Regions from separate parts of the Shouchella rhizosphaerae genome, predicted to be linked through region 2. Evidence: riboswitches for the same ligand, from Rfam matches in the RefSeq annotation. Region 2 holds a riboswitch; the other holds the start of a gene.
The links. Region 2 has a riboswitch for S-adenosylmethionine ahead of V5G21_RS03465 (methionine ABC transporter ATP-binding protein). Riboswitches for the same ligand answer to the same signal wherever they lie in the genome.
Positions count from the first base shown of each region.

Region 1 (15,452 bases), 1.8 Mb from region 2:
GGCATACTCCCAGTCACCCTTTTCTTTTTCGCTCGTTTATTTCCAATCCCTTGCTCTAATGCAGAAGTCCACGGTGGAAAAGCGCGCTAACGACGTTGGCGTCGAATGGGGAAGCCAGTCTGGCAGGCATTTATACGAAAAAGGCGATTGTATAAACTTCCTTCCCCCTTCGATATCGTTTGCTTTTCACTTTGCCAAGCAATCGTATGTCGTCGCCTAGTCCGTCATCCATGAATCACACTTTTCCTAGCGCTTGTACCTCCTTCTGCTTGATTGAGACTGTTGCTCTCTAACTCGTGATAAGAAAACGAGTGGAAATCTGCATGTTTGCGTACACCTGACGTGTCTTGGCAATGCATGCCGACAAACGCTCCTGTAAAAAACCCACCATGGGCGATGTAGTCGTCAGAAAGTTTATAGGTGTCAAAAGAAACGCCAATATCCTCAAAATGGCTGCCATCAAAAGAATAAGCAAACGAGAATGTATTGTAACGGACGCTGACTTTAAGGTGGACAGTGGCTGCCTGTTCTGGCACAACGATTTCGCTGCCTTGCAATGGCTGGGAGACATGAAAATGGTCGCATTGGACAAGATCTAAAATCCGTCCTTTCTGCTCATGCCAAGTTACTTGAAGCGAAACCCAATTTTCAGTATCGTAATAGCAAATTAACCCGGCTGCCTGTTGAAAAGTTTCTGGGTAAAAAGATACTTCCGTCGCAGCGTCAAAGTGAAAACTTTGCCAGCGGCGGGCGACAAGTGCTTGTGTATGTTTGGAGTGGAGTGATTCCCGCCCAAACAGGCGCAGAATGCCCGCTTCATGGTCGATCATACCAATTTCTTGATTAAATGGAATTCGCAATGTTTGATAGTGGTGGTTCAACACCGGGTGATCAAATGGATCACACTCGGGATAGTCTTGTGGCCATTGAACTTCTGGCAATTTTGGTCCAGCGACTTCTACTGATGGCAAAGGGCCATTGACAACATAAGGCCAGTCATCTTTCCACTCTATTTTTTGGATCGCCGTTTCACGGCCAAGTGGGCAAAAGCCTCGCTCCTCTAAGAGCTTCTTCCCTTGCCTCTTAATGGGCCGGCCTAATAAGTGAGCCATATACCAGTCGCCATGTTGCGTTTCTACAAGAGAGGCATGGCCAGCTTTTTGCAACGGATGGCTCGGATCTGCCCAGCTCGACAATATTGGGTTTTGTGGATGGACTTCGTAAGGGCCATAAATATCTTTCGAACGGGCAATTGTGGCCGCATGCTCATATTTCGTTCCACCTTCTGCTGTCAGTAAATAATAATAGCCGTTTGCCTGGTAAAGGTGAGGGGCTTCTGTTAACCCTAATTCCGTCCCTTTAAAAATCATTTGCGGTTTGCCAACTAATCGTTTTTCCAATACGCTGTATTCCTGTATGCAAATTCCATAAAAACGATGATTGTACACCCGTTGGTCCCACACCATATTCACCACATACTTGCGCCCGTCTTCATCATGGAATAAAGAAGGATCAAAGCCAGAGCTGTTCAAATAAATAGGCTCGCTCCATTCCCCATCAATCGTTTCACATGTCACAAGATAGTTATGGCCGTCTTTCCACGTATTGCCTTCCACTACTTTTACATCAGAGTAAACAAGCCAAAATTTCCCATTGGAGTAGCTCAAGCACGGCGCCCACACACCACCAGAATCGGGGTTGCCAATCATGTTTAATTGACTGATGCGATTAAGTGGCCGACTAATGAGGCGCCAGTTGACTAAATCGCGGGAATGGTGGATTTGTACACCAGGAAACCATTCAAACGTGGAAACGGCCATATAGTAATCATCGCCCACCCGGCAAATACTCGGGTCTGGATTAAAGCCTTTTAAAACAGGGTTTCGTATCATTTGTCCGCTCCTTATTCATTCTTGTTACCGCTTTCATTTTACCAACCAATTAGAGGGAAAAACATGTACGTTTCTGCGCATTATTTACCCATACCTGCACAAAAGGGCTTCAAACATGGGCCTGATAAAAGCCAGATTCAGAGTGAAAACGAGGGGAATTGCAGATCGAACGTTTACTCGCCAGAAAGCAAAGCTCTGATACGCTCCCTCCTAAGACGAGAGCAGACATTGTGGCATGCCTGCTCCCTCGTAAATTATTTTCAGTAAAGTGACTCATGTTTTGCGCGAAACTGGCTTGGTGCTAGGCCAGTCCATCGTTTGAATTGGCGGCTAAAATGGGAGATATCGTAATAGCCAAGTTGATCGGCAACCATTTCAATCGTCATATCTTTTTGCACCAACAGCGCTTTTGCTTTATTTAATTGTTTAAAGGACCAATACTTGCGCGGAGACATTTGGTATACTTTTTTAAACAATTGATTGCAATACGAAACACTTATGTTCATTTTTTTGGCAATTTGTTCAATATTGCTTTTTTCTAACTGTCCGCCTCCCTCCAAGTTCTGTTCAATTTGCTCCGCTATTTGATAGGCGAGTGCAACGGTCCGTTCAGAAAGACGCTTGCCTTCTAACTCTTCGAGCCCCATCACAAGCATGCCCAGCATTTCAAACATCACTGCTTGCATATTCATTTTTTCGACGAGGCCAAAGGTATCGTGCCCCAGCAATTTAGCAATCCGTTCAAGAAATGGTGCCATTTTTTTGGCGAGGCTGCCACTGGCTTTAAAAAACAATGGGTCAATATTGGTTAAATAAGGTAAAAACAGTTTGTCATCAATATTAAAATGAATGCATAAGTACGTGAAAGGCTCTGTATTTCCACCTTTGCTAGTATGAAATTCCCCTGGCCTTACGAGCACCAAGTCACCAGCATTTTGTTCATGGCGCTTCCCATTCGTTGTAAAAATTTGCTGCCCTTCTATGACCCAATTGATTTCATAAATAGCATGCTGATGTTCTGGATAGAACCATGAGCCCTTCACTGTACGAACATGGACGCCAAACAGTTCAAGTTCCGTTTTCGTATTTGGGTAAACCGATTCGCTGATTAAATATCGTTTGATTATATCTGCACTTGTCTGCCCGTTACCTTTAAAAATGAGGTTCATTGCGCTCCCCTCCATTTTCTTCCATTATAGCGACAAACTCTTTTAGGAAAAAGGCGCGTCGATTTGTTACGGTAAAGTGTAAAAATTTTCTCTTGCCAAGATAAGTTGCTTTTGCTACACTTAATTTCAACAACTTTAATTGTATACGAATTCTTATTAAGAGGAGCAGAGGGACTGGCCCAATGATGCTTCAGCAACCCCGCCATGAGCGGAAGGTGCTAATTCCAGCAGGACTACGTCCTGGGAGATAAGAGATTGAATTGAACATTCACCCCTCTTTCTTTCCAGGAAGAGGGGTTTTTCGTTTTTCTTAAAAGAAGGCCAAATCCGTTGTTGAACAAGACTTAAAAACCTAGTAAGCATAGCTGTTTACTTAATTTAAGAGGAAGTGAATTTTCGTGATTGAATTTAAACAAGTGACAAAAACATTTCATTCAGGCAACCAGACAGTCACTGCCCTCGACAACGTGAATTTACATGTCGCCCGAGGGGAAATTTATGGTGTGATTGGTTTTAGCGGCGCCGGGAAAAGTACGCTCATTCGAAGTGCCAACTTGCTTGAGCGACCGACATCTGGCGAGGTCCTCATTAATGGTGTTAATTTGGCCACATTAAAAAGCCGAGAACTGCAAAAGGCAAAACGAAATATCGGCATGATCTTTCAACATTTTAACTTGCTCCAAAGCAAGACAGTGTTCGACAACGTTGCCACGCCATTAAAATTAACAAGAACGCCAAAAGCGGACATTCGCAAAAGAGTTACCGAACTGCTGTCATTTGTCGGTTTATCTGACAAGGCAGATAACTATCCAGAACAATTGTCTGGAGGGCAAAAACAGCGGATCGGCATCGCCAGAGCGCTTGCGACGAATCCAGAAGTGTTGCTTTGCGATGAAGCCACTTCCGCTCTTGATCCAGATACGACAAGCTCGATTTTACAACTATTAAAGAAAATAAACATTGAATACAACATTACGATTTTAATGATTACACATGAAATGTCGGTCATTCGCGAGATTTGCGATAAAGTCGCCGTTATGGAAAAGGGGCGCATCATCGAGGAAGGATCGGTGTTGTCGATTTTTTCAAATCCACAACATCCGACAACGGAAAAATTCGTCCGCTCCATTATCCCGACTGGCCTGCCTGCCCGTGTCAAAGAAGCGCTGCAGCAGAAAGAGCCGAACCGGCGCATTTATGAAGTGACTGTCACAGGCGATAGCTCCCACTCAGATTTGCTGCGCTCGTTAATCCAGACATTTGGCATTGAAGTTGACATTTTGCATGCGACAATGAACGACATTCAAGGCACATCGTTTGGGCGGATTTACTTCGACTTACGGGCAGAACCAGAAATACTTGCAGAAGCATCCAATTACTTAAAATCGCATCCGCTTCAACCGAAGGAGGTGACAGGCGATGCTCGAGTGGCTGCCTGAAGCAATTCGCCCTAATATTACGAGCGAGCTATTGCTCGAATCCTTATATGAAACTGTCTATATGGTCGGCTGGTCCTTGTTGTTTTCTGGGGTGATCGGCATTTTGCTTGGTGTTACCCTTGTTGTTACTCGGCCAGGGCACATACTCGAAAACAGCTTTGTGTTCCATACGCTCAACCCAATCATTAACGTGCTCCGCTCTGTGCCTTTTATCATTTTGTTGGTGGCGCTGATTCCCTTTACCCGTTTTTTGATGGGCTCTGCGATTGGAACGACGGCCGCGATTGTGCCGCTCGTGTTTTACGCCGGCCCTTATATTGCCCGGTTAATTGAAAACTCGCTGCTTGAGGTGGAACCTGGCATTATTGAAGCCGCTGACGCAATGGGCGCATCAAAAGCGCAAATTATTTTTCGCTTCATCTTACCCGAAGCGCTGTCTTCTTTGCTTCTCAGCTTAACAACAGCGACGATCGGTCTTGTTGGCGCGACAGCGATGGCAGGAGCAATTGGCGCAGGCGGAATTGGCGACGTAGCGATCACATATGGCTACCAGCGTTTTGACAATGGCACGATGCTCATCACAGTATTGTTGTTAATTGTCATTGTCCAAGGCTTGCAATCTTTAGGAAACATTTCATCGAAACGCGTCCGTAGACGATAAAGAGACCTACAGATATGAAAGAGGAGAGAAACCATCTATGAAAAAGACAGTTACGACCGCATCGCTTTCCATTTTAGCCGCATTTGCCCTCACTGCTTGCAATGCTGGCGCAGACAGCTTAGACGAAACGACGGACTACAGCCCCGACAATCCTGTTAGCGTCAAAATTGGCGTTACTGGCACAGATACGCCGCAATGGGACTTCATTGCTGACATTGCTGCTGAAGAAGGCATTGAAATTGAAATTGTTCGTTTTAATGACTACGTCCAGCCAAACCAGGCTCTAGCCGACGGCGAAATCGACGCCAATGCATTCCAAACGATTTCCTATTTTGACCACTTTATCGAAGAACATGACCTTGACTTAACAGCGATCGGTTCTACAGTGCTTGCGCCAATGGGGCTTTATTCCACTAAGTATGATTCAGTTGACGACATTCCTGATGGTGCCGAGATTACCATTGATAAAGAAGCGACGAACCAAGCACGCAACTTAATGCTCTTGCAAGAAGCAGGCCTGCTTGAACTAGAAGATGACTTCGGCGTTACAAGCGGCGTTGACCAAATTAAAAACAATCCAAAAAACATTAAATTAACGGAAATTGTCGCTGGCAACGCTCCTCGTCTCATGGAAGACGTGGATGCAGCCCTCATCAATAATGGCATTGCCGTTGATGCCGGGCTCGTTCCACCTGAAGATGCGATTGCCTTGGAAAGCGAAACAGCTACGCCGTACATTAACATCATAGCGGCACGAAGCGAAGACGCAGACAACCCTGTCCTACAACGCATTGTCGACATTTACCAAAGTGATGAAGTCAAGACGTTTATTGAAGAAGAATACGCAGGCGCCACTATCCCAACCTACATTTCACTGGATGAGTTAAACAGTTATCCACGTTAAGGAGCGAAACCAATGCCGACCTATACTTTTGCAAAGCAAGCAATTGAATCAGCGATTGACAGCCAAGCAGAAATCTTTATTCGCACAAGCCAGCAAATCCATGAAAACCCTGAAATCGGCAATGAAGAAGTGTTTGCTTCTTCCCAACTAACGGAGCTCCTTACATCCGCTGGCTTTAGTGTCAAACTCGATGTGGCTGGCCACAAAACCGGCTTTTTTGCCGAAAAGGGCGACCCAGCTGGACCAACCATTGCTTTTCTAGCTGAATACGATGCCTTGCCTGGCATTGGCCATGCCTGCGGCCATAACATTATCGGCACTACAAGCGTCGCTGCAGCCATTGCCTTAGGGGAACAACTCCATGAATCAGGTGGGCGTGTCGTCGTTCTCGGTACACCAGCTGAAGAAGGCGGCGACAACGGCAGCGCGAAAGGCAGCTTTGTCCGTGAAGGGCTCTTAGCTGGCATCGACGCTGCACTGATGATCCACCCTAGCGGAGAGACACGAGTATCAGGCCGTTCTCTCGCTGTCGACCCTGTCGATTATGTGTTCCATGGCAAGCCAGCTCATGCTGCCGGTGCGCCTGAAAAAGGCATTAACGCCCTTGATGGGGTCATTCAACTTTTTAATGGCATTAATGCATTGCGCCAGCACGTGACCGATGATGTGCGCATTCATGGCATCATTCCTGACGGAGGCGACGCGGCTAATATTGTCCCTGACTATGCACGGGCACGCTTTTACATTCGCGCCAATACACGTCCAAAAACAGACATCATCCGCCAAAAAATCGATGCGATTGCCCAAGGGGCTGCCCTTGCTACAGGGGCAACTCTTGAAATTGTTGAGTTCCAAAACAAAGTCGACGACCTGCTGCCAAACGATGTCTTAAACGAACGATTTGTATCCATTTTTAAAGAGCTAGGCGAAGACGTCCAAACAGACGAACGGGACGGCCTCGGCTCCACGGACACAGGCAATATTAGCCAAGTGGTGCCTACGATACACCCTTACATTAAAATCGGCCCAGACGATTTAGTCGGCCACACGGTTGCCTTCCGGGAAGCTGCCGCTTCGCCCCAAGGCAATCAAGCGCTCATTACCGGAGCAAAAGGCCTAGCCCTTATCGGCTTTCAGCTATTAACCGAGCCAGAATTGCTGGCAAAAGCTAAGCAAGAACATGCTGAACGGAAACACGCAGCAGCACAAGCAGTTGTATAAACAAAAAGGAGTGCCCCAGTTATGGCACTCCTTTTTTTATTGGTTCCCAGCACGGTGACTGCTTATTTGTTCTGTAAGTTCCTTAACCGTTTGGTGAAAAGTCGTGCGCAATAAACTTATCAAGATAACAGCGGATAACACAATATTAATCACGAATAAAAACCGAATATTAAGGAACTCTGCCCATAAGCCGCCAGCGATAATCCCGAGCGGCATCGTCATTTCCACGAGCGTTGCTATTGAGCCTGAAACCCGTCCCAGCATCTGATTAGGGGTAATCTCTTGCCGGACAGCAAGATAAATCACATTCGATACGCTTGTGGAAAAATTAAATAAAGCCATAGCAATTGCAATCATCCACCAAGAGGTAGCGAAAGCAAGGATCGTAAAAGCAACCACATCAAACATGTTCGTATATGTATAGATTTTCCCTCTTGGCAAGAGTGTGGCTAACTTTTTAACAATAAGCACTCCGACAAGCCCGCCCGCTGCACCAATGCTAATATACAAGCCAACTTGTGCTTCTGTTGCTTGCAGCTGATCGACTGCGAAAAAGACCAAAACTCCCATCATCAAACTAAAGCCAAAGTTTTGAAAAAAGATCACGACGGTTGTCACTTTTAGCAGTGAATTGTTAAAGAGTTCATGGAACCCTTCTTTAGCATCTTTCCAAAAGGTGATCTTTTCACGATCTTCTAGCCCCTCTATTTTTAGAGAGGGCAGCAGTACCGTACATAGAAGTGTTAGTGTTATAAAGACAAGCTGGACAGCCATAGTTCCAGCAAAGCTTAAGGCAGCAAGCGTTAACCCAGCAAACATAGGTCCAATCAAGCGCACAACGTTTGAAACGATGCCTAGTTTTGCATTTCCCTCAGTTAGCTGGTCTTTCTGTACCACCTGTGGGAGTGCAGCATGTGTGGCGTTTGTATGTAGAAGACCGGACGTAGCAAAGAAGAAACCTAGGAAGTACAAACTCCATAGCTGTACATTTTCAAAAAACAAAAGTAATGTTAAAAGAGCGATTGTCACCCATTGAAGCCCCGCCGCTGTAACAAGTACTTTTTTACGGTTGATCCGGTCAACCAAAATGCCTGCAGCAACCCCTAGTAGGCCACTTACTAAAAACTCCATTAAGCGCATTGTACTAATAAGCAATGCACTTTCCGTCAAGTCATACATCAATAAAGGAATCATGACAATATACATGTAAAGCCCTAAGTTACTAGTTGCATCACTCCCTAATAACAATAAAAAAGGGCGATTTTTCCAAAGAGAGTGTGAAGGCTCGATCGATAGTTTTCGTTCCCGATTCCCCAAGTAGTAAACTCCTCCCCCATTTTTTAAGCCAGGATTTTATACAAACTTCTTCAAATCCTCTCCAACGAAAAATCAATGTACAAAAAAGCGTTGTGGAGGGTTATCCTTTTCCTACACAACGCATGTTTCCTCATTTCGACTGTTTAAGGAGGACTCCTTTTTTTAACGCTTGAAAATTTCCGGAACTGAAAACAGCGAGTTATGAAATTCACTCAAAAAAAGTTAGTTTGGCAGAGTTATGATCAAATTTTTAGTAAAAACACCCCGACAATGAAGTGAATCCTCATTTTCGGGGTGTTATCTGCTTTTTTACCATTTTTACTTAAAAATGAAGTAAAAAGGATAGGCACGCTTAACAATAAAATGCTACCCACGCCACCAATGGATACCACTCTTATTACATCTTTTTTACTGTGCTTTCACATCTTGGCTGACCAGCGCTTTCGATCTAAGCGGAGCCGAATCCGAAACACCCTTTATTAAGTACACGCTTACTACTATGTTTACACAGCAAGCTCTGACCGCTTCCCTGCCTTCATGACAAGGCCTTCAAGGCGTTTTCCCATCCACTTTTCAACTTGTTGGGCAAGTGTAATAAGGCCATCCAGGTCGGTGCCTGTGTCAATGCCCATTTCATGGAACATGTGGACTAAATCCTCTGTACAAATGTTTCCTGTGGCTTTTGGCGCAAAGGGACAGCCACCAAGACCTCCAACAGCCGAATCAAAGCGTCTGACGCCTGCATCATACCCTGCCACTGCATTAGCCAGCCCGAGCCCCCGCGTATTGTGGAAATGGAGGCCTAAAGGAATATCCTCTCCAAATGTACGATAGAACCCACGAACAGTTTCTGCTACTTGGCGAGGGTTTGCCATCCCTGTCGTGTCAGCCAAGACCATTTCCGTTGCACCAGCTTTAAGGAAAGACTCGCATACCGAAAACACGGTCTCCATTTGCACGTCCCCGCTAAAAGGACAGCCAAAAGAAGTGGAAATGACCGCGACAACTGGCAAGTGGGTACTTGCCTCACCTACAACCGGAAGCAAATCGCTTAAGCCTTCAGCAACGGTTTTGTTGGCATTTCTCTTATTAAATGCATCACTTGCTGAAATGGTAATATGGAGAACGTCAATTGGTGTTTGCAATGCACGTGTTATTCCTGAACGAGATAGCGCTAATCCGGCGATGCGGACACCTTCCCGGCGATGCCATGCGGCCATTACTTCTTCGGCATCAGCCATGGCCGGAACGAGCTTTTTGTTTACAAAGGAAACGGCTTCAATTTTTGAAATGCCAGAACGAGCAGCGTGTTCCATCATCTCTATTTTTTGTTCCACCGACAGCTTTACCTGTTCATTTTGTAGCCCATCTCTAGGTCCAACCTCACAAATCTCAACCAAATTTGTCCCCTCCCTCGTAATAATGAAGCACATAATCCCTGCCTTTGAAAATATGTTCGTTCATTGCCGCTTTTGCCCGTTCCCCATCCCTCTCTTCAATCGCTGCCACAATCGTTTTATGGGCAGCGAGAGACTGCTGCAACCCTTCTTCGCCAAACCAATAAAAAGATCGGTAAATAAAAGGCAACACGACTACTTTTGCGATTAATTCTTGGATATGCTGGTTGCGGCTCGCACGGTATACCGCATCATGAAATTGAGTGTTGGCAGCAATGACCGCACTGATCCGCTCTTTATGGGGCAAGGACGAATCCAATATCGTTTGTTCATACTGGCTGTTTGCTTGTTGGATGGCCGCCAAATCTTCTGATTGGTGATGTAGAGCAGCTTGCCCGGCGCCATAGCTTTCAAGCATTGCCCGTAAATCGTAAATTTGCCGTAAGTCTTCTTTTGAAAAGGAGCGGACGAAAAATCCCCGTTTTAGCGGTTGGACTAGCCCATCAAATTCAAGCTGTTTTAATGCGCTTCGAATAGGCGTCCTGCTCACATTCCAGTCAATTGAAAGCGCTTCCTCAGTTAGGCGCTCCCCTTGTTTATAGCGGCCAGTTATGATGGCCTCTTTAATTAGTTCGTATACGCTCATTGCCACACCTCTTTCAAATTAGTGTAGCTGATGTTCCCAATGATGGCAACGCTTAAGTTGTATACAAAACAATCCCCACTCGATCTTAGTAAGTATTTCCCCTCATCATACACTTACTACAAAAAGACGAATATTAACAGAAAGAAACTCTGTTTAAAATCGACATTGACGCGTATAACAAACATTTAACTGGCTAAAACGTGTTTATCATTCGCCTTTAAATCTATTTATCTCTTTAAATTCCAATATTCTATACTAGGTAAAAAGACTCAATATCTAATTTTTCTAACAAATGAGATAGACTTTTTGTATACAAAGTGATAGATTGTTTTAAAAGAAAGCGCTAACAACAGGAGGGTATGTATGTCACACTCAACACCAGCGCCTTTACCATTGGACGGCATTCGCGTGCTTGAATTAGGATCTTTGATTGCCGGCCCTTTTACGGGCAGATTGCTTGCCGACTTTGGCGCAGAAGTCATTAAAATCGAATCACCGGATAAGCCAGATCCCATGCGAAAGTGGGGAAAACATAAAAATGGCATCGGGCTGTGGTGGCCGATCCAATCAAGGAATAAACGCTCCATTACACTGAACTTACGGGAACAAGAAGGGCAACAACTCTTTAAAAAGCTTTCCGAAAAATCGGACATCATCATTGAAAATTTCCGCCCTGGCACGATGGAGAAATGGGGACTCTCGTATGAAACGCTTTCTAAAGAAAATGAAGGGCTGATTATGGTACGCACATCCGGTTTCGGGCAAACAGGACCATACAAAAACCGTGCTGGCTTTGGTAGCGTTGGCGAAGCAATGGGCGGCATTCGCCACGTAACTGGCTACGAAGACCGTCCTCCATCCCGGATTGGCATATCGATTGGCGATACACTAGCGGCTTTATTTTCGGCAATCGGCTGCTTGGCTGCATTGCAAGAGCGCAACCGTTCAGGCAAAGGCCAAATCGTCGATACCGCGATTTATGAATCGGTCTTTGCCGTCATGGAAAGCACAGTGCCTGACTACTTGCTCGCAGGGGCGATCCGTGAACGGATGGGCAATACGCTTCCTGGCATCGCTCCTTCTAACATTTATTTGACAAAAGACCGTACCTTCATTGTCATTGGCGCTAATGCAGATGGCGTGTTTCGCCGGCTTTGTGAAGCGATGGGCGAACCGGAGTTGGCAAACCATCCCGATTACTGCAGCCATGAAGCACGCGGGGAAAATATGAAAGCGCTTGATGAACGAATTGAAAGGTGGACAACCTCTCTTTCTGCCGAGGAGGCGCTTGCGATTCTCGAACAAAAAGGCGTTCCGTCTGGACTGATTTATTCGGCAAAAGAGATGGTTGAAGACCCTCACTACCAAGCGCGGGAAATGATTGTCCACGTCGATCATCCTACACTTGGGCCTTTTCCAATGCCTAGTGTTGTTCCTAAACTTAGCCGGACGCCAGGAGCGATCAAACACACTGGCTCTCTTGCTCCTGGTAGCGATAATGAAGCCGTCTACGGGCAGTTGCTGAACCTTGACAATGAGGCGTTATCCGCTTTGCAGAAACGACAAATTATATAAAACGGAGGTGCCAAATGCATAAGAACATAAAAGAACCTGTGAAAAAGCCATGGATTTGGGTGGTAATGGGCTTGCTCGTCCTTTTTAACGCGCCATGGTATTTGCCTCGGGGTAGCGCTGAGCCTTTTATATTTGGGTTCCCGTATTGGGCTGTGATTACCATTATCCTCTCACTCGCCCTATGCGGCTATATCAATTGGTTAATGTTTAGCCAGTGGAATATTGTTGAAGACGTTGAAGAAAAATCCGACGAAGAAAGAAGGAGCAGCCTATGAACTTAACGTTTTCCGGAACAGACGGAATCATTATTTTATGTGCGTACGCTGTCATCACGTTATTGATTGGTTGGTGGGCAGGCAGGGGCGAGAAAGTGAGCAATACACTCGGCGATTATTATTTAGCAGGCAAAAACCTAGGGCTGATTTCCCTATTTTTCACGCTGTATGCCACCCAATATAGCGGAAACAACGTTGTCGGCTATGCACCAACCGCATACCGGGAAGGCTTTTCGTGGCTGCAATCGATTCCTTTTATGACGATCATTATTGGCATGTATTTGCTAATCGCGCCGCGCCTTTATGTATTATCCAAACGTTTTCAATTTATCACACCCGCTGATTGGATCACACACCGGTTCCGCTCAAAAAGCGTCACGCTTCTCGCTGTTGCCTTAATGCTTTGGGCGCTTTGCAACTATTTGCTTGAGCAGCTTGTTGCCATCGGCCATGCGGTTGCCGGCCTAACTGGCGGGGCGATTCCGTATGAATATGCAGTGATCGGGTTTATTCTTGTCATGCTTGCTTATGAATGGATGGGCGGCATGAAGGCAGTTGCCTATACCGATGTCCTACAAGGCCTGTCCTTATTAGTTGGCATCATTATCTTGCTAATTGGCGCCCTCACATTGACAGGTGGCAACTTCGCGGAAATGACACAAGATTTAGCAAACACCGTTCCTGAGAAAATAGGCGTCCCTGACACGATCACATCGATCAACTGGCTAAGCATGATTGTGCTGATCGGGTTTGGTGCGATCATCTATCCCCATGCGATTCAGCGAATTTATTCTTCCAAAAGCGAACGGACGTTAAAACGGTCGCTGGCAAGAATGGCGTGGATGCCGCCAGTTACAACTGGTTTTGTGTTCATCGTCGGCATTATTTGCCTTTCCCTGTATCCGAATCTCGATGTTGCCCAGTCCGAACAGCTGATTGGCATCCTTGCCAATGATGTAGCAGCCTTAAACAGCATCTATTATTGGGCAATGGTCATTTTTTTCGGGGCGATCGTATCAGCCATCATCTCAACCGCCGATTCGGCTTTGCTTAGCTTTTCTTCGATCATTTCCAAAGATATTTATGGCGAATACATAAACCGTAAAGCAACAGAAGCACAAAAAGTAAAAGTAGGCAAAGTTGCCGGTGTAATCGCTGTTGCCTTGCTGCTATGGATTGCTTGGAACCCTCCAGGAACGTTGTACCAAATATTCGTCTTGAAATTCGAATTGCTTGTTCAAGTGTTCCCGGCATTTGGGCTTGGCCTCTACTGGAAGAAGCTTGCCCCTAAACCTGTTTTTATCGGCATGTTAGCTGGAGCGCTCCTCGCCGGGCTGATGACACTCACAGGCAACAACACCTTTTACGGTATTCACGGCGGCGTGCTTGGACTTGCTTTAAATGTCTCTATTTGTGTGATCGGTTCACTAATCGCGCCAGCTTCTCATGAAGAACAAGAGAAAGCAATCGCACGAACGGAATTAAAAGTCGCGGACTTCCGTGACAAAAAAGCAACAATCGGATAAGGCCTATTCCACTGCATCGTGCTTGTAAAAATCGAGCATCACATAGACCGCGGCCTCAAAACACTCTTTTGGGGCCAGTGCTTTTACATGAATTTCGTTTGTTTCTTCAATTAGACTATAGTCGACGTACCACATGAACCCTTTGCTGCTTTTTAGAAAGAAATTAACTTGAATGAGCTCACTTTCATCACGGGTATAATGAGAGATCATCATGGAGATGTTGTCCAGTGAAAAGCCATGGTTGCGAAAATCATCTAAAAAAATATTAAAGTTCTCCGGATAAATTTGATCACGGATAATCGCATCAATTTCCTCGCTTGTCGCTTGCGAAAACAGATCAAACCCTTGGGATCTCAGCCTAAAATTCTCGGGCAAGTCAACGTCCTCGTCTGCTAAGCCAAAGAAATCAGCCATACGCTCCCATAGCGAATCCGAATGTTTGCACAGCTCAAAACGATGCTCCATGCCTTTAAACGTTTGGACAATCATTTCGTCCCCTTCAATTTGATGAAAAATCAACACATGGTTCCCATGGACACAGCGTGTTTTTTTCTGCGATTTGATCAGCAAGTGGATAAAACTTTCCAACCCTTTGACAAGATTGCTAGAGCGTGTTTCGTCCCAGTAACCACGGTTGTTTAAAAGGGTTTCCGCCTGGTTTGAAAACGTAACAAGCTGCTCCTCCGTTTCCGCTAATTGCAATTCATTTATAATATCTGCAGCCGCTTCCTCATACCCACATAACACTAACGCAGCAACAAATTCCTCTGTCGAAAGGGCGATTTGCTTGTCCTGTATCATCCATTCCACCTCAATTTTTTAGTTTTATTTGTATAGATTTATCTAAATGGGCGATAAAAACTGTTTTGGTTGTCTTTTTCAAGCGAAAGTAAGTTATGGGAGGACAGAATGATAAAAAACAGGGACTAATAAAACAAGAATTCCCCCTATAGTAAAAAGAGATAATACTTTCATTACGTCTTTCTTTTCTTTATTGTCCAGAAAGAACCCCCCAACTCCTATTGTTATTTTCAAGATGATTCGATAAAAAGGGGAGTAACCTTCCCTCCACCACTCTCCCTTTTAACTACGATCAACTACGCTTTACGTTTCCCTTTTTTTACAAGCCAAACATATTAATAATCCCACCTAATACAAGAAAATACCAGATACACAAAAGCAGCGTAATCGGCCTCTGAACGTAGAAAGGAAAACGGGATAATAGATTTTGAATCTCGCCATTCAATCCACAGAAATAGATAGCGATATAGCGAAAGCCCTCACTCCATGCCGTTTTCGATTTGTCATATGCATTCGCTGCATAAAACGTCAACACATAACTTGGCATGATGAAGGATAAAAAACTAAGCGAACAATTAACCATAAGAAAAACCGCTAAAATTCCTGACGGAAAAGGAAGTCCTCCATCA
Region 1 covers NZ_CP144921.1:2,419,806-2,435,257, reverse strand. Annotated here, with positions in the region: gene V5G21_RS12125 (hypothetical protein) at 74-220, shown strand; gene V5G21_RS12120 (glycoside hydrolase family 43 protein) at 225-1,892, opposite strand; gene V5G21_RS12115 (AraC family transcriptional regulator) at 2,153-3,061, opposite strand; SAM riboswitch class I at 3,212-3,315, shown strand; gene V5G21_RS12110 (methionine ABC transporter ATP-binding protein) at 3,460-4,500, shown strand; gene V5G21_RS12105 (methionine ABC transporter permease) at 4,481-5,161, shown strand; gene V5G21_RS12100 (MetQ/NlpA family ABC transporter substrate-binding protein) at 5,199-6,065, shown strand; gene V5G21_RS12095 (M20 family metallopeptidase) at 6,078-7,286, shown strand; gene V5G21_RS12090 (MFS transporter) at 7,323-8,603, opposite strand; gene V5G21_RS12085 (hydroxymethylglutaryl-CoA lyase) at 9,107-10,003, opposite strand; gene V5G21_RS12080 (GntR family transcriptional regulator) at 9,996-10,646, opposite strand; gene V5G21_RS12075 (CaiB/BaiF CoA transferase family protein) at 11,010-12,221, shown strand; gene V5G21_RS12070 (hypothetical protein) at 12,236-12,496, shown strand; gene V5G21_RS12065 (sodium:solute symporter family protein) at 12,493-14,022, shown strand; gene V5G21_RS12060 (hypothetical protein) at 14,026-14,823, opposite strand; gene V5G21_RS12055 (hypothetical protein) at 15,143-15,452, opposite strand, start outside.
Region 1: it holds a riboswitch for S-adenosylmethionine, as region 2 does, so the genes downstream of both, V5G21_RS12110 (methionine ABC transporter ATP-binding protein) here and V5G21_RS03465 (methionine ABC transporter ATP-binding protein) in region 2, are expected to answer to the same signal.

Region 2 (15,452 bases):
CAGGCTCCAAAAATCCGTGGATGACAAGGCGTTCTGCTTCAGCCCGTGAAATGCCGCGGCTCATTAAATAGAACATTTGCAGCGGGTCAATCCGGCCAACAGAAGCAGCGTGGCCAGCCGTTACGTCATCTTCGTCGATTAAAAGGATTGGATTGGCATCGCCCCGGGCACGTTCGCCGAGCATGAGAATCCGTTCGGTTTGTTCGCCGTGCGCCTTTGTTGCTGCTTTTTCGATTTTTGAAATGCCGTTAAAAATGCCAAGGGCACGTTCCGTCATAACGCCATGCTTTAAAATATAGCCTTCTGAATGTTTGCCGTAATGCTTAATGAGCGTCGTAAAGTTTTGTTTTTGTTCGCCTGTGCCGACTGATACGAGCTTTGCGTCTGCATAAGAGCCGTCGCCCACCAAGTACGTAATGTTTTCAGCGACCGTATCGCCGTCGTTCATTTGCCCAAGCGCCCAATCGATGCGGCCGTCGCGTTCAACATGGGCGCGGCGGACAACATAAGTGGTAGCATCTTCATTGAGCGTATCGACACCGCCAAAGGAAACGCGGGCACCAGCGCCGACATAGACTTCAGCGACTAAGTTGGCTACAGATGCACCAGAGCCATAGCCTGTGTAATTTTCTACATACGTGACTGAGCTGTTGTCTTCCGCTACGATCAATACGTGGTTAAACAAACCGGCTTTTTCATCGGAAACCGCATAAACAGCTTGCAATGGCACTTCAACATTGACGTTTTTCGGCACGTAAATAAAGGCGCCGCCTTCCATCAATGCGGCATGCATCGCCGTTAGCTTGTTTTCGTCGGCTGAAACAGCTTCTGTTAATAAATACTTTTTAACAAGATCGCCATGCTCTTTAACCGCAGTCGCAAAGTCACAAAACACAACGCCTTTTTCTACTAATTCAGCAGCATTTGTTTGAAAGATCGTTTTGCCATTGTCTTGGATTAGCAAGCTGTTTCCAGTTGCTTCTTCATCAACAAATTGCTGAATGTCGCTGGACAGCTCATCCAAGCTTGAAATTTCCTTTGGTTCTCTAAGTTCCTGAGTAAAGGACGTAAAATCCCAATTGTGGATTTTGGTTTTATCCGGCTTAGGAAGCTCGAGGCTTTCGACTTTATTCAATGCATCCAGACGCAAGTCCGTTAGCCATTTTGGTTCTTGTTTTCCTTCGGACCGTTCTTTTAACTTATCCGGACCGATCAGTGGGTTCGTCTCAACTGACATACATACCATCCTTTGCTGTTTTATCGTGAAAGCTTCCGACTGGTTCTCACTTACGCTTCTTGGTTGGCATCAACGCGTTCGTCTTCAATGCCCAATTCTTCTTTAATCCAGTCATATCCTTCTGCTTCAAGACGCTCAGCAAGTTCAGAGCCGCCGGATTTAACGATGCGGCCTTGCATCATTACATGGACTTTATCTGGTGTGATGTAGTCAAGAAGGCGTTGGTAGTGGGTAATGATCAAGCAGCCAAACTCTTCGCCGCGCATTTGGTTGACACCTTGGGCAACAACTTTTAGCGCATCGATGTCAAGCCCTGAGTCGATTTCGTCAAGAATGGCGATTTTCGGTTCAAGCATTAGCAATTGGAGAATTTCATTGCGCTTTTTCTCCCCGCCTGAAAAGCCTTCATTCAAATAACGCTGCGCAAAGGATTGGTCCATGTCGAGAACGTCCATTTTTTCGTCCATTTTGCGAATAAATTTCATTAAAGACAGCTCATTGCCTTCTTCACGGTTCGCATTAATGGCAGAGCGCAAAAAGTCGGCGTTTGTAATGCCGCTAATCTCGCTTGGGTATTGCATCGCAAGGAACATGCCTGCACGAGCACGCTCGTCTACTTCCATTTCAAGCACGTCTTCGCCGTCTAGCGTAACAGAACCGCTTGTGATTTCATATTTTGGATGACCCATGATGGCAGAAGCAAGCGTTGATTTCCCTGTTCCGTTTGGTCCCATGATCGCGTGGATTTCTCCGCCGTTGATCTCAAGGTTGAAATCTTTAAGAATTTCCTTATCGTCAATAGAGACATGTAAATTCTCAATCTTAAGGTTTGGTACAGACATGTGTATTCCCTCCATAAATTAAGCAGGTATGCTGTTTCCAGCAAACCTCGCTGACATTTTTTAATGATTATTAATCTATTCTCATTCTAATTTTATACTAAATGGACACACACTTCAAGGAGCCCGTCCCGATAAATTACCCAAAAAAAACAGAGCCTTCACTGTAGGGCAGGAGGCTCTGTTTTTGATCTACGTTGACTAGGAATGGAGTGATTCAACAAGACGGTTGCATGCATAATGCTCTTTTGTCCGCGCCTTCTCCACTTCCAGTCGTTTTTTTAAACTGTTCTCATACTCGGCATAGCTCATTCCATGCCGCTGCTGCAACCCTTTTTCCATCTCAGTGGTGTAGGATAGATCCATCTTATGAATGGTTCTTCATCCCCTCTCTCAATTTTGTTATGCCTGTTTTTGAACCACAAACGTTTACCAAAGCTACAATTTAAGCTCTAAGCAAACCGAGCAGCCTATTTGCGGTTCTGTTTTTCTCTACCCTAAACGAATAACATGCAAACAATAATGAGAGAGTGGCTGTTACCAATTGTTATTGCAGCTCTTTTGCGAATTCACCAAAGGCTTCCTGTACAAGTGTAGCTCCTTGACTAAAGGCGGCACCACTGCCAAAGGCGGTGGCAACCGCTATTGTTTCAAGCAATTCTTCTTCCGAAGCACCATGGTCAACGCATCCTTTTGTATGGTAAATGATGCAATATTCATCTTGGGCATAAACGCTCATGCCCAGCGCCATTAAATGCTTCTGTTTTTTTGACAAGGCCCCATCTTTAAAGCACTGGTCTGTAAACTCGTTGTATGTTCGGGAAAAAGCGGGCATTTTTTCTTCATAAGTACCGACGCCTTTTTTGTATCGTCCCAAGTGCTGCTCTGTTGTAGTATGACTTTCACGATTCATCGATTCTGCTCCCTTTCCGTCAAGTTACTGTTAGTATGCAGTACTTGTTCCAGGAGCATGCAATTTACTCGAATTTCTCTGGGTATGCAATTTGGGCCAAATGCTCGACCGCCTCTCCGATACGAGGACCAGGACGGTCCATGATGTCCGCTTCAAGCAAATAGATTTCCTCATTTTCGACAGCGGCAATGCCTCCCCAGCCTGCGCGGCCTTTAATCTCGCCGACTGGGTCTTCTGTATAGGTGACCGTTGTTGCGATCAAGTCGGGATTGCGGTCAATCACTTGCTCTTCGTCAATTTTAAGCCAGCCTTCTTCATCGGCAAACACATTGTTTAAGCCAGCGGCTTTAATGATTTCTTGCTGGAACGTATTGGCTCCTGTCGTATAAATGTCTGGAGATGGGCTAATTTCAAAATACACGTCCTTTTCTTCCGCTTCGGCGACTTTTGTGGCCACTTCCTCCATTTGCGCTTGGATGTTCGTTATGATTTCTTCGCCTCTTTCCGTTACGCCCATCACTTCTGCAATTTGTTCAATATCACTATAAACATCTTCAAAGTTGGCGGCTGAGTGAATCACAAACACGGGAATCCCTGCGTCTTCTAAAGGGTCGAGCGTATCAGGAGCCCCAATCGTATAGCCAATGACAACATCAGGATTCAATTCAATAATTCGTTCAGCATCAATTGTTTGTGAGTCAGATACTTTTTCGATTTCATTTGCTTCTTCAGGATAAAAATCAAATTCAGTCACACCGACCACCTTTTCTCCTACACCAAGTTCAAACAAAATTTCTGTATTGCTCGGAGCAAGAGAAACAACCGTTTCTGGGATTTTTTCAAACGTAATGTCTTCACCTCTGTCATCCGTTACTGTATACGATTGCCCCTCTGGCTGTTCTTCGTGGGCCTCTGTCTTGTCTTCGTCCGATTGGCAGCCAACCGCACAAATAAGCAATAATGATGATAACAAAAGCTTTTTTTTCATTTAATTAATCTCCTTTTTGCGTGTTTTTACGGGGTATGATTTGCTCACAAATGGGATTTCCTCGATTCCTTGCCGTTTGTTTGCATACACAGCCATGACAAACAGCACATTCGCCAACAGATGGGCGTAATCAAATAGCCTCTCTGGCACTTCTCGTTCCAAGCTGACGCGATGCAAAGCACGTACCGTTTTCTTGGCTTCACTGCGGCACACATGAAGAGCACAGGCAGCTGCCGATCCTTGCGGCAACACAAACTGCTTGATCGATTCCTCCGTCTCTTCAACATAGCGGTCATACAGATCGCTCAACTTATGTACATCAGCAGCGGATATCGCCATCTTTCCGCGTACCGATCCATTTAAATGGTACACCATTTCCACCAAATTGAGTAAATCACTATGTAATTCCTCTAACGGCACAACTAAGCTAGCCGCTTGTCCAATCCGAACTGCCAGCGCATCAGATTGTATTTCAAAATCGACAGTTGTTTGCGCCTCACGCATATAAGGATAGCAAAGATAGCGCATATCTTTCCCCTTGCCCATTGTTAGACCACTCCTGTCTTTTTACAAGCAAAAATGCCGTTAGCGCGTCGCTAACGGCAGCCTTTTTCCTTACTCGGCAGGGATGACCGCTCCGCCATAGTTTTCTTCAATAAATGTTTTGATTTCTTCAGATTGAAGCACCTCAACAAGTTTTTGAATCGCTTCATTGTTTTCATCTTCGCTGCGAACGACAATCAAATTAACGTATGGATTTTCGGCATCGCCTTCTTCAAGAATGACAGAGTCTTCTGTTGGCGATAGGCCAGCATCGATCGCATAGTTGGAATTAATCGCAATCAAGTCCGCTTCATTGTTCGTATATGCTTGCGGCAACAACTCAGCAGCAACGCCAGAATTGACAAACGTTAGATTTTTCGGGTTATCCACTATGTCTTGTTCGGTTGCATCAACTGAAACGCCCTCTTTAAGGGTAATTAAACCCGCTTCTTGAAGAAGGGAGTACACACGGCCGTGGTCAGCGACAGAATCGCTCATCATCACCGTTGCTCCGTCAGGAAGGTCGTCGACGCTGTCATATTCTTGTGAATAAAGGCCCATTGGCTCTAAATGGATGGCCCCAGCTTCAACAAAATCATAGTCCAGATTTTGCTCAAGCTGTTCTTCAAGATAAGGGCGGTGTTGAAAATAGTTGGCATCGACATCGCCATCGTTTAAAGCAATGTTTGGCAAAACATAGTCTTGGGCAATTTCGATTTCCAGCTCGACGCCTTGTTCTTTAAGCAATGGCTCTGCCTCTTCTAAAATTTCGGCATGGGGCACATTGGAGGCGCTAATTTTAATGGTCGTTGGCTCGTCTGCATTGCCTCCGTCTCCATTTGCCCCGCCTTGCTCGTTGCCGCCTTGCCCGCAAGCAACGAGTGCAACTGCTGCTGTTGTGACACCTAATGTTTTCAAAAATGCTTTCATCTTCTCGTCCTCTCCTTTTTATTAGCGTTTATCTAATCGACTTGTGAAAAAGTCGCCAATCCACTGGAACACAAACACAATCGCTAAAATAACGACAGTCGCGACAACCATCACATCTGGATTGGTGCGCTGAAACCCTTGTTGGAACGCAAGTGTGCCAAGACCGCCAGCACCAATTGTTCCGGCCATTGCTGTATAACCGATCAAAGCAATGGTCGTTACAGTAATGCCAGAAACAAGCGCTGGCATTGATTCAGGAATAAGCACTTTAAAGATAATGTGGCGGTTTGTTGAGCCCATTGCCTGTGCAGCTTCGACGACGCCTTTATCCACTTCCCGCAAAGCAATTTCAACCATGCGGGCATAAAATGGCGCAGCGCCTATAATCAAAGCAGGCAATGCTGCACTTGGGCCAAAAATCGAACCAACGAGTGCCCGCGTAAATGGAATAAGCAATATGATTAAAATAATAAACGGAATCGAGCGAAATACATTTACAAAAGCGGCTACGATCTTATAAAAGAAGCGGTTTTGCCATGGATTGCCTTTGGCGGTCAAATATAAAAACAAGCCGAGGAGCAAGCCAATAAAAAAGGTTGCAACTGCTGAGGCGACTGTCATGTAAACCGTCTCTTGCGTAGCTGCCCACACATCTTCCCACACGACATTTGGAAACCATTTAGCGATCATGCTCAATCACCTCCACGTCTATTTCTTTGCCGCGGATGTATGCAAGCGCTGCTTCAATTTCGTTCGTTGCCCCTAATAGCCGTAAATACAGCTTTCCATAGGAGCCTTGTTGCAATTTTGAAATGTTCCCTTGCAAAATGCTAATGTCGATCGGAAAACGTCGGATTAATTCCGTTACAAGTTGTTCTTCAGCAGGGTTGCCAACAAACGTTAAAGAGACAATCGTGCCGTCGCTCTTTTCATCAAGAAGATGCCAAAGCGATTGTTCTTCTTCCCCCGTTTGCGCCAACTGCTTAACAAACTCCTTTGTCATCTGCTCTTTCGGCTTACGGAACACATCAATGACTGGCCCTTGTTCGACAATCTTGCCGTTTTCCATCACTGCCACTTGATGGCAAATTTTTTGGATAACGTGCATTTCGTGAGTAATGAGCACGATCGTCAAGTTCAGTTTTTCATTAATGTCAAGGAGCAAATCCAAAATGGAATCCGTCGTCTTTGGGTCAAGCGCTGAAGTTGCTTCATCGCATAACAGCACTTTCGGATTGTTGGCAAGCGCCCTAGCAATTCCAACCCGTTGCTTTTGACCGCCGCTCAACTGAGACGGATAGCTGTCTCCTCGACCATGAAGCCCAACAAGTTCAATCAATTCCTCGACCCGTTTCTTCCGTTGCGCAGCTGGAACTCCTGCAACTTCCAACGGGAACGAAATGTTTTGCCTAACCGTCCGCGACCAAAGTAAATTAAAATGCTGAAAAATCATGCCAATTTCTTGGCGAGCTGCCCGCAATTTACTTGGCGTAAGCGACGACAGTGCCTTGCCATCTATTTTAACGGACCCTTCCGTTGGTTTCTCAAGCAAATTAAGCAACCGAATAAGCGTGCTCTTTCCAGCTCCGCTATAACCAATGATCCCAAAAATTTGCCCAGCTTCAATTTCAAGGTTGACGTTATCGACAGCTTGGACAGCGCCATTTTTCGTTTTAAACGTTTTGCTGATTCCTTTCAGAGAAATCATTGTCAATGTCCCTCCATAAAAAAACCTTTCTGCCGGACAGACAGAAAGGGTGCTGTTGCTTCCCTCTCATCTCCCAAAGCCCATATGCTTTGCAGGATTTAGCACCTTCAAGCGAACTTGCGGTTGCCGGGTTTCATTGGGCCAGTCCCTCCACCTCTCTCGATAAGAATGAATATGGTTGTTTTATCAAACTCTAATGTAGCCGTATCATAGCATGGCTTTATGGCGGCGTCAATTCTTTCTTAAATAAATTAAACTGCCTTGCGCGAATAAAGCAAAACCCTATCGGTATCAGAAAAAAAGACCCGCCCCTGCCAGGCAAGTCTTCGCTATTCGATCGATTCGCGTTCGATCAGCAATTATTTCCATCTCTCCAACTAGGCAACTCATATAGAAAACGTCCATCTTGCCATGAAGCCAACGCCGATGGGAGGGCCGCAGCTATTCACTACGGCACCTGAAGCGGCCAGCCTTCTCCGTTCGTTTGCGACAACCGTTTCTATACGTGCTTCTTCCTCCCGAGTCTCCTCTGGCTTAAACGCCTATCTTTAGAGTGCACGCCAGGAAAATTTGTATCCGAGGGAAGATCAGCCAGAAGAAGAGCTAAAGCATTAATCTTCGCTAATCATCTCCGCATATTCTCCTGCTGACATCAGCTTGTCCACTTCACTTGCGTCAGCCGGCTCAACCACGATCATCCACGCTTTTTCGTACGGTGACTCATTGACAAGCTCTGGGGAATCATCAAGTTCTTCATTCACTTCAACGACTTTTCCGCTAATTGGCGCATACAATTCAGATACAGTCTTGACGGACTCAACGCTGCCAAATGGCTCGTCCGCTTCAATCTCATCGCCCACTTCAGGAAGTTCGACGAAGACAATATCGCCTAGTTCAGATTGGGCAAAATCAGTGATGCCGATACGGACTTTGCCGTCTTCCGTTTTTACCCACTCATGTTCTTCGGAATACTTTAGCTCTTCAGGTAAATTACTCATGTTAACCCCTCCAATGTGGTCTTTTCGAAGTTTATCATACAGGAAATCGCTCATAAGCGAAAGGAAATCTTCTTGTTACACCACTAAAAAGTTGACCACATATCTTGAAATTGATCTTCTTTAAAGCCAAGTGTCACTTTTGTGCCATCTGTTACAATCGGGCGTTTTATCAACATACCTGAACTAGCTAGTAGCTGATATTGCTCTTCATCGCTCATTTCGCCGAGTTTGTTTTTTAAATCAAGCTCCCGGTATTTTTTTCCGCTTGTGTTGAAAAACGCTTTTAATGGCAAACCGCTTTTTTGGTGAAGTTCCTTCAATGTTGTACTTGTCGGCGGTGCCTCGACAATATGGATCGCTTCATAAGAAACACCGTGTTCATCAAGCCATTTCAATGCGTTACGGCAAGTAGAACACTTTGGATATTGATAAACCGTTACACCCATTTCCAGCATCCTTTCTATCCAGTGGACTCGTGTCTATTATTACCGAAAACCATCGCATACACAACTTTTTGGCTCACATGAAAGAAGAAGCCCGTGATTAGGCTTCTTCAGTGAGAGGAGAATACCCCTTGCGAGAGGAGCATTGTATTTTTATTTGGGGCCAAAAGCCCCAAAATTGCTACCTTAAATGACGTATTTCTTTTCAGCAATAATCGCCTTGGCGATTTTCCGTTTTTTTGCCACGACATTAACAGGCTGATGACGCGTTAGCTTGCGCAACATCGAAAGCATCGTGCGCAGCGTATCTCCCTCTTCCATATAAGACAACGCCTTTTTTGCATTTGCTTCGATCCGGTTAATTGCCTCTTGTGTAAACACTTCTGTTAATAGAAGTTTTTGCTGCTCTTTCTCTGGTGATGACGCGTCAAGTGCTTTCTGCGTCCGCAAAATCGCTGACTCCATTGAATAAATATCGCTGACAATATCCGCTACCGCAGCAAGAACTTCTTGTTCTTGATCCAGTTGCGCTCCATATTTTTGCGCACCTGTTCCAGCGACCATCAAAAATACTTTTTTAGCCATCGCCAACAAATGGGTTTCCTGCGCCAACGGTGTATCATCAATTTCTTGAGGCATAAGCATCATTAATTCTTCTTGCAACGCTTGTGCTTTTTGCAAAAACGGCAAATCGCCTTTTAACGCTTTTCGCATAAGGGTGCCCGGGACAAGCAAACGATTGATTTCATTCGTGCCTTCAAAAATCCGGTTAATCCGGGAATCACGATAAATACGCTCTACTTCGTATTCAGCCATAAAGCCATAGCCGCCATGGATTTGCACGGCTTCGTCAGCTACAAAATCCAATGTTTCCGAACCAGCAAATTTGTTCAATGAACATTCAATTGCGTATTCCGCAATCGCGCTAGCAACGGCACGGCCATCATTTTTTTCTTCCTCGGTTAAGCTGGCAAAGCGGCTTTCAATCAGTCCGCCTGTTCGGTAAATGGCGCTTTCTGACGCGTAAATTTCGGTTGCCATGGAAGCGAGTTTTTCTTGAATTAAAGCGAATGAAGCGATCGTTGTTTTAAATTGCTTCCGCTCTGTCGCATACGTCGCTGCCAGTTCCAACGCCCGCTTAGCACCGCCAATACAGCCGACTCCAAGTTTATAACGGCCAATATTTAAAATATTAAAGGCAATGACATGGCCACGGCCGATCTCGCCAAGGACATTGTCCACAGGCACTGCAACATCCTCTAATATTAGCGTACGCGTAGATGATCCTTTAATGCCCATTTTCTTTTCTTCTGGCCCGGTGCTGACGCCATCAAACGTTCTCTCTACGATAAAAGCGGTAAACTTTTCACCGTCTACCTTAGCGTAAACAATGAACACATCCGCAAAAGCAGAGTTGGTAATCCACTGCTTTTCACCATTCAAGACATAATGTGTACCTGCTTCGTTTAGAACTGCTGTCGTTTTGGCGCTCAGCGCATCTGAACCTGAGCCAGGCTCTGTTAAGGCATAAGCGGCAAATGTCTCGCCACTGGCCAAGCTAGGCAAGTATTTGCTCTTTTGTTCATTCGTGCCAAAAAAAACGATTGGCAACGTGCCGATGCCGACATGGGCACCGTGGCTTAGCCCAAACGCTCCGGCTTTTGAAAATTCTTCCGAAATGAGGGTAGAACTGATTTTATCAAGGCCAAGCCCGCCATATTCTTCTGGGACATCGGCGCCAAGCAGCCCCAATTCCCCAGCCTTTTTCAACAGCCTTGTCGTATGTTGAAATTGATGCTGTTCAATTTCATCGACATAAGGCAAAACTTCTTTTTCCACAAAATCCTTTGTCGTACGAGCAATCATTTGTTGTTCTTCGGTTAAGTCTTCCAATGTAAAGATGTGGGCAGGCTCCATATCTTCAAGCAAAAAGCCGCCACCTTTAAAAAGTTTTTCAGTCGTGTTGCTCATTCTCGGTTCGCCTCCCCAATTGTTTAATGTCGTTCAAACACAGCAGCAGCCCCCATGCCGCCACCAATGCACATCGTCACAACACCAAATCGTTCATCGCGCCGCCTCATTTCATGGATGAGCGACAACGTTAATTTTGTGCCTGTACAGCCAAGTGGATGCCCTAAGGCAATCGCTCCGCCATTGACATTGACTTTGTCGTAATCAAGCCCCAATTCACGTATGACGGCAAGCGCTTGGGAAGCAAAAGCCTCGTTTAACTCAAACAAACCAATCTCTTCTAGCTGTAATCCTGCCAGACGCACCGCCTTTGGAATTGCCTCAATTGGGCCAACCCCCATCACTTCAGGCGCTACCCCTGCAACAGCAAAGCTTTTAAACGTTACAAGTGGTTCTAACCCCCGAGCTTCCGCTTCTTCTTTGTCCATGAGCAGGACAGCCGCAGCGCCATCGCTCATTTGTGATGAATTCCCAGCTGTTACCGTCCCTTTAAGCTGGAATGCTGGCTTAAGCTTGCTAAGTGCAGCGATCGTAGTATCTGCGCGCACGCCTTCATCCATCTCAACAAGTCGTTCCGTTGTTTGAACCGTTCCGTCTGCCCCAAAGTGCTGTTCAACGACAGGAACAGGTACGATTTCATCGTTAAAGCGCTGATTGGCAAGTGCAGCCGCTGCTCGTTTATGGCTTTCTACCGCAAACGCGTCTTGGTCTTCCCTGCTAATGCCGTACTGGCGCGCCACCTCTTCCGCCGTATAGCCCATTGACATGTAATATTCCGGCGCTTCGTCGATCAACGTTGGGTTCGGTTTGACGACGTGACCTCCCATTGGAATCATGCTCATTGATTCTGCGCCACCTGCAATGATTGCTTTCGCATGCCCTAGCATAATCCGTTCGGCCCCATAAGCGATTGTTTGCAAGCCGGAAGCGCAATAGCGGTTAATTGTCACTGCTGGAACTGATTGGGGAATGCCCGCAAGCACGCTCACATTTCGGGCCATGTTCATCCCTTGTTCCGCTTCGGGCATGGCGCAGCCGATCAAGCAATCGTCAATTTCTTCCGGTTCGACTTGTTTGGCGCGGCGCAATGTTTCCTTCACGGCAATGGCGCCTAAGTCGTCGGAACGCACATGTTTAAAAGAGCCGCGGTTCGCTTTCCCGACTGGTGTCCTCGCCCCTGCCACAATAACTGCTTCTTTCATAGATGCCGCCCTCCTTTATTAATTGCGCAACGGTTTTCCTTTCGTAAGCATATGCTGCATCCGCTGCTGCGTTTTCGGTTCTGCGATCAAACTTAAAAACGCTTCCCTTTCCAAATCAAGCAAATAAGATTCATCAACTAGCGTACCTTCTGACACCTGGCCTCCAGAAAGGACGAACGCTAGCTTTTTGGCGATTTTCAAATCATGCTCTGATGCATAACCGCCCCATTCCATCATTTTCGCGCCAAGCATTAACGTCGCATAACCTGCTCTTCCTGTCACAGGGATCTTTGTTTTTGCAGGCGGCCGATACCCCTCTGCTAAAGACAGAACACGCTGCTTGGCATCGTTATTAACGAAAAAGTCGTTCATTGTAATGCCGTCCCGTTCAGACAAAAAGCCTTTTTCCCTCGCGTCTGCCGCTGATGTGGATACGTTGGCGGTAGCAATCGTTTCAAACGTTTTTCGCGCCGCCTTTTGCAAATCAGCAAGATTGTCGCTGCCATAACGGGCTATATTGCGCAGGTACAGTTCTTTATTGCCTCCTCCGCCTGGAATGAGGCCTACGCCTGTTTCCACTAAGCCCATATACGTTTCGTGGGCTGCTTGGATGCTTGCAGCTGGCAAGCTGATCTCAGTACCTCCGCCAAGCGTCATTCCAAAAGGAGCGGTTACAACAGGGACATTTGCATACCGGATACGCGCTGTTGCTTTTTGGAACTGCCTGATAACGAGATCAAGCTCAAAAAAGTTGTCGTCTTGCGCTTCCATTAGCATCATCATTAAGTTAGCGCCAACGCAGAAATTTTTCCCTTGATTGCCGATTACAAGGCCGCGGTAATTTGCTTCTGCCTCGTCAATTGCTTTGTGGATCATTTGGATTACATCAAGGCCAATCGTATTGTTAGGCGAAGTAAACTGCAGCAAGGCGACATCGTCGCCGATATCGATTAAAGACGCACCTGTGTTTTTTGTAATCGTCTTATCTCTTTTCAGCACGTTTAAAGACAGCTGCTTTTTATGGGTACGGACAGGAAGATAGTCGCCGTCGTGGTAAAAAGCGCCATCTTTGTAGAACGACGTATGGCCTTGTTCAAGCATAGCCGTCACCCATGTCGGCACAAATTCGCCCTCAAGCTGCATTTTTTCCACCGTTTCTTTTACACCGAGTGCATCCCAAAGCTCATATGGGCCCATTTCCCAGCCAAAGCCCCAGCGCATCGCTTCATCGACCGCCAACAAATCATGGGCTATTTCCGCTGTTTTCTCGGCTGCATAAAGCAATACCGGTTTTAAAATCGACCAGAGCAGCTTGCCTGCCGGATCATCTGCCCATACAACCGCACGTAACTTGGCAGATTTCGATTTCATTAACTTTGCTTGCTCCATAGAAGGCGCTTTCATTTTTTTGCGCGGTTCATATTCAAACGTGTGGGGATTTAGTTCGTAAATCGCCCCGTTTTCTTTCAAGTAGAAACCTTGGCCGCTTTTTGCGCCAATCCACCCACGCTTCGCCATTTCCTTCATAAAAGCCGGGGGATCAAACATCGCTTTTTCAGTACCCTCTGTCTCCTCGTAGACATTTTTGGCCACATGTAAGAACGTATCCAGTCCAACTACATCCAGTGTCCGGAATGTCGCGCTTTTCGGCCTGCCGATGAGTGGCCCTGTCACAGAATCAATTTCACCAATCGATGCATTGGCTTTAAGCATTTCATCGACTGTGACAAGCAATCCATACGTGCCGATCCGGTTGGCGATAAAATTAGGCGTATCCTTCGCTTCAACGACCCCTTTGCCAAGCGCCGTTTCAGCAAACTCGCGCATAAATTCTGTAACCTCGGTTTTCGTTTCCTTAGTCGGGATCACCTCAAGCAATTTTAAATAACGCGGTGGGTTAAAAAAGTGCGTGCCGAGAAAATGGGCTTTAAAATCTAGGCTCCTTTCTTGCGACATTGCTTCCACCGATATGCCAGAAGTATTGGATGATACAATTGCACCAGGAGCGCGGACTTCGTCAATTTTAGCCAATAGCTGTGTTTTTGCTTCCAAGTTCTCAATAATGGCTTCAATAATCCAGTCAGTTTCTTTTAGTTTGTCAAAGTCATCCTCTAAGTTTCCGGCTTCAATCAAATGAAGTGCTTGTTTTGAAGCCAATGGGGCCGGCTTTTGCTTTTTCAATTTTGCAATCGCCTGTTCCACAAGGTAGTTGCGGCTCCGCTTTTTCGTGAGCGTTGCCACGTTTGTGGCGCTTTTGCCATCATCTTGCGGTGCTAAGTCTAGCAATAAAACGGAAATCCCAGCATTCGCTAAGTGAGCGGCAATGCTTGCACCCATTACGCCGGCACCAATGACTGCTGCTTTGCGGATAGGACGAACCATCGTATTCCTCCTCTCAAATGATCAAACCGAATGAACACTCATTCATTTTTAACGTTAAAAAAAGGGCTTCTCAAAGAAGGCTTTCTTTTACTATAGTCAATTATGATAGCGTTTGCAATAAGAAATTTTCTTTTTTTGAATAAGGAAGGCAGTTGCTGAAGAGGAGCTTCGGCAACTGCTTACCACAGGTCCTTTTTCGTCAAGTTGGCTTGCGTCGCATGTTGAGGCTATAAGCAAACCATAAAACAGACAGTGTACTTAAAAACGCGGCAGCTAGCCAATATAAAGGCGCCAATTCATAGGTGTCGACAATGAAAAACGATACAAGCGGCCCAGTCGCTGCTCCTAAATCGACTACGACTGCCTGGATCGTCATTACTTTGACTTTATTCCCTTGCGCCGCCGCCCGGGCTGCAAGTGTATCGGCAGTGGTTACAAAAAAGGTCGACAGAAGTTGAAATACAAGTACGGCCCCTAACAAAAGCCAAAATGAATCAAGCAGCGCAAATAACGAAAATAAACAACCAATCCCGAGTATAGGCAAGTAAATCCATAAATACGAAAGCGGCCTGCGGTCTAGCATTTTCCCATAAAAAGGGGCAACGAATGGATCCCAGGCCCAGCGCAAGGCTTGAAGGATTCCTGCAATTGAAGCTGCACCGATGATTAGACCAAATGCTTCCAGCTGTTGCCCACCCATTGCGCGCTCAACAAGCGGGCTGAGTGTAACCGAAAACAGTCCGAACACAACGAACCCCATCGTAAGGCCTGTCGCGAACACGAGCATCGTAAAAGGCGAAAGGGTTTTTTCTGCTCTCCTAACATGAGTAAGCGGTTTGTTATCATCTGGTTGTTGGCGTTTCGGGATCACAAAGGGGGCGATGACGAAGGCAATTGTGCCAATCGTCGCGAAAGCAGTCGTGACTGGAAATACAGATACCTGTTCGACGAAAATGCCTCCTGCCAACATACCGACCAGTCCGCCAATCCCCCATAAACCATTGTAAGTGCCCATCAGTTGGCCACGATTGTCTTTGCTGGAAAATTCCACTACAGCAAGCATGCCGCCAATACGCAACAAAGCCCAAGCGACACCCCAAACGGCCCGTGCCACGACAAGGGTAGCAAAGCTTTGGAAAAAGCCGTACGAAAAAGTCGTGGCCGTTGCCAAAATGAGGGCCAATTGCACACCAGTCCGCAGTTCAAACTTGCTATAAAACCAGCCGACAAGGGGGCTTATTGGCAAACGGACGAAGCGATTGACAGATAACAATATGCCAATTTGCCAAAGAGCTGTA
Region 2 covers NZ_CP144921.1:631,778-647,229, forward strand. Annotated here, with positions in the region: gene sufD (Fe-S cluster assembly protein SufD) at 1-1,237, opposite strand, end outside; gene sufC (Fe-S cluster assembly ATPase SufC) at 1,288-2,079, opposite strand; gene V5G21_RS03435 (hypothetical protein) at 2,278-2,442, opposite strand; gene V5G21_RS03440 (carboxymuconolactone decarboxylase family protein) at 2,624-2,989, opposite strand; gene V5G21_RS03445 (ABC transporter substrate-binding protein) at 3,054-3,977, opposite strand; gene V5G21_RS03450 (hypothetical protein) at 3,978-4,523, opposite strand; gene V5G21_RS03455 (MetQ/NlpA family ABC transporter substrate-binding protein) at 4,593-5,450, opposite strand; gene V5G21_RS03460 (methionine ABC transporter permease) at 5,472-6,140, opposite strand; gene V5G21_RS03465 (methionine ABC transporter ATP-binding protein) at 6,130-7,158, opposite strand; SAM riboswitch class I at 7,222-7,327, opposite strand; gene gcvH (glycine cleavage system protein GcvH) at 7,770-8,156, opposite strand; gene V5G21_RS03475 (arsenate reductase family protein) at 8,240-8,602, opposite strand; gene V5G21_RS03480 (acyl-CoA dehydrogenase family protein) at 8,786-10,570, opposite strand; gene V5G21_RS03485 (acetyl-CoA C-acetyltransferase) at 10,594-11,772, opposite strand; gene V5G21_RS03490 (3-hydroxyacyl-CoA dehydrogenase/enoyl-CoA hydratase family protein) at 11,791-14,154, opposite strand; gene V5G21_RS03495 (MFS transporter) at 14,354-15,452, opposite strand, start outside.